Regions from separate parts of the Pseudoalteromonas sp. NS-SX12 genome, predicted to be linked through region 1. Evidence: predicted binding sites of a transcription regulator. Region 1 holds the regulator's gene; each other region holds the start of a gene.
The links. Region 1 encodes LexA, which represses DNA repair genes until DNA is damaged. Its sites were predicted from a motif close to TACTGTATNNNNATACAGTA; they were not measured.
Positions count from the first base shown of each region.

Region 2: the regulator LexA is predicted to act here: its motif matches at 2,042-2,061, upstream of dinB (DNA polymerase IV).
Region 3: the regulator LexA is predicted to act here: its motif matches at 1,386-1,405, upstream of recN (DNA repair protein RecN).

Region 1 covers NZ_CM170634.1:1,091,064-1,094,354, forward strand. Annotated here, with positions in the region: gene plsB (glycerol-3-phosphate 1-O-acyltransferase PlsB) at 1-1,134, opposite strand, end outside; gene lexA (transcriptional repressor LexA) at 1,363-1,980, shown strand; gene coxB (cytochrome c oxidase subunit II) at 2,319-3,291, shown strand, end outside.
Region 2 covers NZ_CM170634.1:1,685,703-1,688,993, reverse strand. Annotated here, with positions in the region: gene AC2IOM_RS07885 (M17 family metallopeptidase) at 1-885, opposite strand, end outside; gene dinB (DNA polymerase IV) at 976-2,031, opposite strand; gene AC2IOM_RS07875 (DUF3192 domain-containing protein) at 2,438-2,803, shown strand; gene AC2IOM_RS07870 (LytR/AlgR family response regulator transcription factor) at 2,947-3,291, shown strand, end outside.
Region 3 covers NZ_CM170634.1:2,770,943-2,774,233, reverse strand. Annotated here, with positions in the region: gene recN (DNA repair protein RecN) at 1-1,385, opposite strand, end outside; gene AC2IOM_RS12835 (hypothetical protein) at 1,550-2,068, opposite strand; gene nadK (NAD(+) kinase) at 2,279-3,157, opposite strand; gene AC2IOM_RS12825 (HrcA family transcriptional regulator) at 3,229-3,291, shown strand, end outside.

The DNA.
Region 1 (3,291 bases):
TTTTATAAATAACTGACTTAAATATTCACGGAACACTGCGGAATAAAGCTTATTGCCTTTGAACGAGCGGCGTAAGAAAAAGGCACCACAGCGTCTAAATATTGGGCCTGCAGGCCAAAAACTTAAGTTTATACCTGCTGCAATATGCGGTGGCACATAACCTTGATGGTAAATAACATAAGTAAGTAATAAGTAATCCATATGGCTGCGATGGCAAGGCATATAGATAATTTCGTGGCCTTTATCGGTCAGCTCTTGAATTCGTTCTGGGTTATTTACTTCAATACCGTTGTATAGCTTGGTCCATAGCCAAGTAAGAATGCGCTCAGAAACACCGATCATTGATTCGTTATAGTTGGCAGCGATTTCATCAACGAGTTTTATGGCATTTTGTCGCGCTTCTACAATTGAGATGTTTTTGCTTTTTGCTTCATCTTCAATCGCAGCTTTGACTGTACTTGATGCTAAAAGACCTTGATACAACTGATCGCGAGAAGGCAATTTAGGGCCAAGCGCAGCAAGTTTCTGACGTTTAAAGTGAACACGGGCAACACGAATGAGTTTATGCGGTAAATCATCACTTTGTTGCTTACTGGTAAGCTGCGATAGTTCTAATGGACGACTAAAACGAATTAAGTTGTCGCGGCCAGACAGTAACACGACAAATACTTTACGCAACCAGCTTGGTGTAAGAGAACTGGATAAAATAGTGCCAAGGCCTGGCTTTTCTTTGCCTGGATTGCGCCCCCATAAAATAGTGACCGGAATAACTTGTAAATCGGTAACGTCAGATTGCTTTAACGCTGCAAATATTTCTTCGCTAATTTCGAGCGCTGGACTGTCTTTTTTTGCTTTACCAAACAGTGGCGAGCGATGGTGAATTGGAATGTACCTTGGAACTTGTTTATCACCAATTTGCTGAGTGACCTGAGGGTCTGGTAAGCCGAGCTTTTTACAGGTGCTGCGTAATGCGGCTGAATCAGAAAAAGAATTTAATAATGTGATGTAAACGGTCGGCTTGTTTTTATCTATTGCGAGGTTGTCTAACGGGTGTTCAGGTACTATTTTCGAACGCACTAAAAGCTTGTTCATACCGTTTGCAAACCACTGAATCATAGAGCCAACCAACTTCATAACACCAACCTAAAAACAAAAGGGGCGCTAGCATACCAGTTAACTCAAAAAGATTAAATAACTGGTCGTGCCAGAGGAAAAATAAAGCAATTTACTGCGATGATTTTTGATTTGCAGCAATTATCGTCTGTAACTAAGCATAGTGCTAATTATCAAATAATTAAAAGTTGCGAAATAAGAATAACTGTATATACTCACAGTTATCTGTACTGTATGGAAAACCAGTGAATGAGACCATTAACAAAACGTCAGGCACAAATCTTAGAACTTGTTAAAGTATTTATTAAAGATACTGGCATGCCGCCAACGCGCGCAGAAATCGCATCGACACTCGGTTTTAAAAGTGCAAACGCTGCAGAAGAGCATTTAAAAGCATTAGCCAAGAAAGGCGTCATTGAAATGGTGCCGGGCGCTAGCCGCGGTATTCGTTTAGTGGAAGAAGATGAACCCGAGCAATTAGGTTTACCGTTAATTGGTCAAGTTGCCGCAGGTTCACCTATTTTGGCTAATGAGCACATTGAAAGTCATTATCAAGTTGATCCAAACCTATTTAACCCATGTGCAGATTTCCTGCTGCGTGTACGTGGTGAGAGTATGAAGGATATCGGCATTATGGATGGTGACTTGCTAGCTGTTCATCGCACACCTGTGGCTAATAATGGTCAGGTGGTTGTAGCCCGTGTTGATGAAGATGTAACGGTAAAGCGTTTTGAAAAAGCAGGCAAACAAGTACTATTACATGCAGAAAATGACGATTTTGACACAATTAAAGTCGATTTAGAGCATGACCATTTTAATATCGAAGGCCTTGCGGTTGGCGTTATTAGAAATGCCGACTGGATGTAATACACTTTTGTTGACCTTGGCTAGTGAGTAATTTTGCTAGCCTCACCCTGCTTTAAAACACCCTATTTCTTACTATAACCCCTTCTATTTTTACATCTTCAAAAATCGCTAACTTATAGATTTATAAAAAATTTATCTTAAATTTGACTTGCGTAAAATTTAATCGTTTACTAGACCTTAGTAGTAACCTTGTTTTCTTTTTAAGCAAAGTGCGGCTTTTAGAAAACAAATATAATAAAGAAAATGGAGTGATGCTGTAGTGCGTCGTGCGATTTAATCGCTAAAACTTTCACTGACCATTTCCTAACAACATAATAATAATTAGCTAAGGAGCGAGCATGAGGCTAGTGAAACTATCCTTATGGTTACTATTGAGCTTTCCTTTTTTAGCAGTTGGGACGAGTCAATATAACTTACCTGTTGGGGTGACAGACATCAGCCGTGATGTCTACGAGCTCCATATGACAATTTTTTATATCTGTTGCGTTATTGGATTAGTAGTATTTGCCATTATGTTTTGGGCAATAATCCATCACCGTAAATCAAAAGGAGCAGTGCCTGCTCAATTTCATGAAAGTACCAAAATTGAAATACTGTGGACCGCAATTCCATTTGTAATTTTGATAGGTATGGCAGTGCCAGCAACCAAAACCTTGATTGCCATGGAAGACACCACCAAAGCTGACCTAACGATTAAAGTTACAGGGTCACAATGGAAGTGGCATTATGAATATCTTGACCACGATGTGTCGTTCTATTCTGTTCTTTCGACTCCACGTGAACAAATCACCAATCAAGATCAAAAAACAGAAACCTACCTGTTAGATGTTGATAAACCCCTTATTATTCCAAAAGGAAAAAAAGTACGCTTTTTAATGACTTCGGACGACGTAATTCACTCTTGGTGGGTACCTGAGTTCGCGGTTAAAAAAGATGCGAACCCAGGCTTTATTAACGAAGCGTGGACTAAGGTCAATGAGACCGGTATTTATCGCGGTCAGTGTGCTGAGTTATGCGGAAAAGACCATGGCTTTATGCCTGTGGTTGTTGAAGTTAAAGAGCCTGCTGAATTTGAACAGTGGTTGGCAAATGCGCAGCTTGAAAAAGCGCAAGCGGCGGCCGCAGAAAAAGCGTCACTTGATCTTACATTATCTCAAGATGAGCTAATGACGCTAGGAGAACAAGTGTATATGGCTAATTGTGCTGCGTGTCACCAACCTACTGGGATGGGATTGCCAGGTGTGTTCCCAGCGCTAAAAGATAGCCCTATAGCACTTGGCGATGTTAAAGCACATATCGATATTGTGGTTC
Region 2 (3,291 bases), 590 kb from region 1:
CTCAGCAATACTCTTCATAAAGCCAGCAACTGATGCAGCGCCACCTTTATCACGGCTCATGCCCGCCATTGCACCACCTACTTTTAAGTCTGCACCACCTGTGTCGTAAACAAGGCCTTTACCAACAAATAATAGCGTACGTTCAATATCACCTTCAGGCACATATTCAAGCTTAACAACACGCGGGTGATGACGCTCTACCGCGTATGATGCACGGGCTACAGTGCTAAGCATTGGGTAATTTTTATCAATAAATTGAGTATCTGAAATCACCTCTACCGATACTGCGCTGTTGGTAAATAAGCTTTCACAGTATTCTGCAAATTTAGGAGGTGCCATACGCTCGGGTTCAGTACCGCAAAGGTCGCGCGCAGCGTACTGACCTTGTGCAATAGCATTTGCATAGTGGCTATCAAATTCGCCAATAACAGTAATAGATTGAATTGGTTCAATTGCTGCGCCGTGGAATTCACGTGCTTCTAGCGGTTGCCATAATGCTTGGCAAGCACCTAAATACGCTACAGTTGTTGCTTGCTGATAACGCTCATCTAATTGACCTAATACTAAAATTGCAGGGTTTGTTGCACCCGCTTGTTTTGCTTCTAGTACACCTTGTTTTGCCGCATCGAAAAAACGACGCACATCGTCATAGTCACGCTCTAAAGGGCCTGTTGGTGCAATCACTAAACGTTTTCCAGGTGCATTGTCATTCACCAACAATAATGCTTTTTGGCCTATGCGCTTATCGAATTGCGCAGTAGCCATTACACTATCGCGAAAATCATTTGGGAGTAATGCCAAGTCTGGCGAGATAATAATTAAACTATCAACATATTGAGGTAAATCTGAAATTGATGCCGCTTGCAGGGCCTTTGGTGAAGTCATTTTTGAACCTTACTGAACGAATAAATACGCGCAATGTTGTCGCGTAAGTTTAGAAAAGATGGCTTAAATATGAGGGCAAATTTATAAAAATCAAGATTCAAACATTGCAAGCTGCTCTTGTTCGTAGCTATTTTCAGACAAGCCAACACCTAAACCGAGTAATCTCACGCCTTTATTTCCGCCTCGTAAGTAGGCTTTTTCGATTAAACGCGTAAAAATATCATCATCTAAATGCGTGCAGCTGTAATCCGCGGTTGTTGAAACAAAATCGTTAAACTTAACTTTTACCGAAAGCTTAGACACTTTGTTTAACAACCCTTTACTTTGCAGCCTAGTATCAAGCTCATCTTTTAATTTTGGCAGCTCTGCTAAGCATTGTTCTAGCGATGTTTTATCATATTCGTAGGTATGCTCAACTGAAAGTGACTTTCTAATACGTGATGTATTTATCTTGCCAATCACCTCTCCATTACACTTTTTAAATAACTCTGCGCCCCAAGTGCCAAACTTTACCTGCATTTGATTTAAACCGAGGTTTAATACATCTTCACCAACAAACAAACCTGATGCATTCAATTTCTCTAAGGTAACTTTGCCTACACCAGGAATTTTTTTAAGGTTAAGCGCTTTAAGAAACCCTTGCACCCGATGAGGAGGGATCAAACAATAGCCATTTGGTTTGTTTTCATCACTGGCAATTTTCGCCACAAATTTAATGGGTGCGATTCCCGCCGACGCCGTTAAACCTGTTGTTTCAAAAATCTCATCACGAATCGCATTAGCGATAAGTGTTGCACTGCCTGAGTGCTGTGTGCAATCGGTTACATCTAAATAGGCTTCATCTAAAGAAAGCGGTTCGATTAGATCTGTGTATTTGGCGAAAATCTCTCTAATTTGATTAGACACTTCTTTGTATACTGCCATTCTGCCGGGAACAATCAGTAATTCTGGACACAGTTGCAGCGCTTTATAGTTAGACATTGCTGAGCGCACACCATATTGACGCGCAATATAGTTGGCGGTTGCCAACACACCACGACGGTGTTTACCGCCAATTGCGATTGGCTTACCTCTCAACTCTGGATTGTCTCGCATTTCGACTGCTGCATAAAAACAATCCATATCAATATGTATAAATTTTTTCAAAATCACAAAATACTGTTTATATATACAGTTTATTATGTATCAAACTTATTTGATTCAGCAAGTTTTTATTTTACGGCGTGTTAAGTTTTAAGATGCCTTTATCTGCATTCATTTTATTGATAAGAAAATGAATGCAGATAACAGCATAAGTAGAGTATTGAAGTTTTGTAAATATTCATTTAGGTACAATAAATATCCACAGAAAGCGACGATTAAACCACACCTTGAAAAAAGCGAATATACGGCGATGGCAACTAGTCAAAGTCACTAAAATTTCGTAAATATCACCAAAACCAGAAATTATAAAAATAATAACAAACTGATAAATAACAATTTAATTTTTTGGCACTATTTCTGCTAATAACTAGAAAATTATAATATTTGAAATATCATTCAAGGATCTTCTATGAAATACTTAGTTTTAGCATCAGCCCTCACATTGCCACTTTTAACAGGCTGTGTTGTTGCGGTAGGCGGCGAAGGCAAATCAGACTACTCATCTAGCTGGGAAAGAACCCATGAAAAAAACCGCAAAGCGATTGCCAATATGGAAATTGGAAAAGAGTATCAACACGTAATCAATAAACTTGGTACGCCAAACTTTTCTGAGCTAGTAAAACAAAACGATACTGAGTATCGTGTTCTTTACTACGCAACAAACTCTATTCATTCTGACGGTAAAACAACAAAAGATGAATGTACGCCGCTTGTGTTTAAAAATAATCAACTAACAGGCTGGGGCGAACACGCTCTTGAGCAGTTAAAAAATTAATATGTGTAAGGGCGAAATGTTTCGCCCTTCTCTTTAAAACCCCTTTAAATCAAACTATTTACATCCACTTACATTTATTCGTTGACTATTACGACAAGTTTCGTAATATTAATTACGAAAGGTATCGTAATTAGGTGGATAAAATGGATAGATACAATCTAGTCGTCGGTCACAACGACCCAACATTCTCAGAAATTCTGTCACAACAAATCGACAATTCACTTTTTGAGCTAACAAATGTTGAATCTTGTTTTGCCAAATTAATAGCAGCCTGTAAAAAAACCAGTGCCAAAGTACTTTTTGTACAAAATGAGCTTATTCAAGAACATGATTGGCCTACACTTCAATCATTAGCAGACTCAACTGAAATCATATTATTATCAAGTAATCGCGTTGATGCAGCTAAGGCATTTGAATGTGATTTATTTGATTTTATTTTAGAGCCTATGGTCAATTCTCGTTTAGGCAAAACATTAGATAAGCTAGCC
Region 3 (3,291 bases), 1.4 Mb from region 1:
ACATCGACTTCATCAAAAATTAAGGTTGGCGTAGTCATTTTATCTGCAATGATAACTTCAATGGCAAGACTAATACGTGATAGCTCACCACCCGAGGCTACTTTCACAAGCGGTTGTAAACGTTGGCCTGTGTTAGCAGCTACTTGAAAATCTATGCTGTCTAGGCCTTTGCTACTGGTTATCTCTTGTTGCTCAACCACAATGGCAAACTTTGCGTTTTCCATTGATAACATCACTAGTGATTCAGTAACTTGCTTTGATAGTTCATCTGCTGCGACTTTTCGGCTTTGCGAAAGGCGTGTTGCGACAGTCACATAATGTGCTTTCGCTTCGGCGATTTCGCTTTCTAGTGCGGCGAGACGTTCGTCACTTTGTTCAATGTTGGCAAGACTTTGCTTTAGTTCAGCGTGTAAATCTGGGATTGCTTCAGGTGAAATATCGTGTTTTCTTGCCAAATCAAGTGCGCGTGCGATACGATCATCGAGTTCTGATAACTGCGCAGGGTCCATCTCTATGCTGTCTTGATAATGGCTAAGCTCGCGCGCAGCTTCTTCTAAACTGATGCCTGCTTCAAATAACAAGTCGGCGATTGGTGCCAATTTTTTATCTAAACTTGCTAACTCAGCAATTTGGTTTGCGCTCGATTGCACCATAGAGTACGCATTATAATTATCTTGTTGATAAATAATTTGCAGCTCTTTTTGTGTACCTTCAAGCAACGAATTTGCGTTACTTAGCAGCTTATGTTGCTGTTCAATTTCTTCAAACTCACCGTGCTCAAGAGAAAACTCATCTAACTCAGCCACTTGATACTCGAGCAATTGCTTTTCGGCTGCTGCTTGTTGTAGTGACTGACTTAGCGTCGCCTTTTCTTTTTCAAGTGATTGCAGTGCGTTGTATGCCGTTTTAACGTCGTTCACAAGATCAACGTGTCCCGCAAAGCTATCGACTACCGACAACTGATAACCGGCTTTATTGAGCTGTTGGTGCGCGTGTTGGCCGTGAATTGAAATAAGCAGGCTGCCGAGAGACTTTAACTGGCCTGCAGGCACCATTACGCCATTTATATATGCTTTACTGCGGCCGTTTGCCGAGACTACACGGCGAATAATGCATTCGCTACTATCACCTAATTCATGTTCACTAATAAAGTGTTGCGCAGCAGGTAAGTTCTGAATATCAAATACCGCCGAAACTTGGGCTTTATCGGCGCTTTCACGCACCATGCTGGCTTCGGCACGTTCGCCTAAACATAGCGATAGGGCATCAATAGCGATTGATTTACCTGCGCCAGTTTCACCTGTGATAGTTGTCATACCTTGATGCCATTCAATATCAAGGTGTTCAACAATTGCAAAATTTGTTACTTGTAATGATGCTAACATAACTGATTATCCATACAGTACATTAACTGGTAATTTATACAGTAAATAAAAAATAGGCAAGTTAAAAATGAAGATATTTTGTTGCACAAGAAAAAAGGAGTGAGTAGATGTATTGAAAAGGGATTGCGCTAATGGCTTGTATTTAGCCTTTAGCGCAGATCAAATTAAACGTTTTCTTCGTGAAGTTCCGGCTCAACGTGTTCATCGGTAGATGCAAGTGTTGGCGTTATCACTTGCTGGCTTAATGAAGGTAATTGATGCCAATAAAAATCACTGTTGAATTGGTGGCCAGATGTCGGTAATTGTTCAACAAAGGCATAAATTTGTTTACTTAATGTTAGTTTATCGTCTGCCGATTCAAACTTTAGCAGCTCATTTTCGAGTAAGTCAGTTAGGTTACCGATTACTTGTTCATAGTGGGTAATGGTTTCATCAGTTTTACGTTGCATTACAAAATAATTGTTGTTGATTTGCGATAACCCACTAATGTCTTTTGGTTTTACAATGCGTGATTTGCCATAGCTTTGCACTATTTTGCTGTAACGAGAGCTAACAACGTCGATACGTTCGCTTTGTTGTTGTTTTTCAAGTGCTAATGCTTTTTTTCGATTGTTATCTATGACTAAAAATGTCGTTAACAGTACAATTAATAAAACGGTGGTTAAAAATACTACAAACCCCACTTTTTCTTTCCTTTCAATTGATTACTCTGAATCTGGCTAAGTAAATTGCGTAACACACTTAGCAATAATGTTTTTGTGAGTTCTAGTTTTATCGGTTTTCCAAGTACAAGACAAATTTGTGCGATAAAATAGGGCTAGTGTACGCACATTTAACGATGTAATGCCTTAGTGTCCGCTAGAGCTTAATTTGTTATGTTGATTTCAGGTTGATTAATATAAACGGCTGCCCCAGTTTAACTTTTGGCGCAGTACATTGTAATACGAATATTTGCTTGGATGCACCATGCGCAACTGTTGCTCACTTCGTTTGATTACAATTTCATCACCTGGCAATACCGCTAACACAACATGGCTATCACAACTCACTTGTAAGTCCACATCATTCGCAGGGCTCAATGCCAGTTTCACTTCACTATTTGCATCCACTACGAGAGGGCGGCTTGTTAGTGTGTGCGGAAACATAGGCACCAATGAAATGGCGTTGAGTTTTGGGTTTAAAATGGGTCCGCCGCCAGAAAGACTATAGGCTGTAGAGCCTGTTGGCGTTGACACAATCAGGCCGTCAGATTTTTGCGAAAATACAAACTCTCTATCAATAAAGGCTTCAAACTCAATCATGTGTGCAACTTTATTGGCATGCAGCACGGCTTCGTTAACCGCCGTATTTGAGCTTTTTAGCACTTCATGGCGATAGATTTCCACTTCCAGCAAGAAGCGTTTTTCTTCACTAAATTTACCAGCCAGTACTTGCTCAAGCTCACGCTCAAAATTATCGGGATCAAGGTCGGTCAGAAAACCGAGATTACCTCTATTTACGCCGATAACCGCAATATCAAAGCGAGCCAACACGCGAGCAGCGCCTAGCATGTTACCGTCACCACCAACCACAATCGCTAAATCACAGTTGCGGCCAATTTCAACTAACGACGCTGAATATTCTTCATCAACAATGGGTTCAGCGACACGGCTTTCAACGTAAACTTGATAACCGAGAGCCGTTAAAAAGGTATGCAGTTTGGCAAGTGTTACAGCCGCGCCTTCATGGTTCGGTTTGCCAATCAATCCTATGTTATTAAATACTTGTGCCATAAAATCGTCACTGATAAAGTCTTGCCTACAGTATATCTTGATTTTTAATCATCAGGCCATAAATAATAATCATGAAATTAAGCGCCCGTGATCAACTCATTTTTTCTGCCGTTATGGACTTATATTGCAATGGT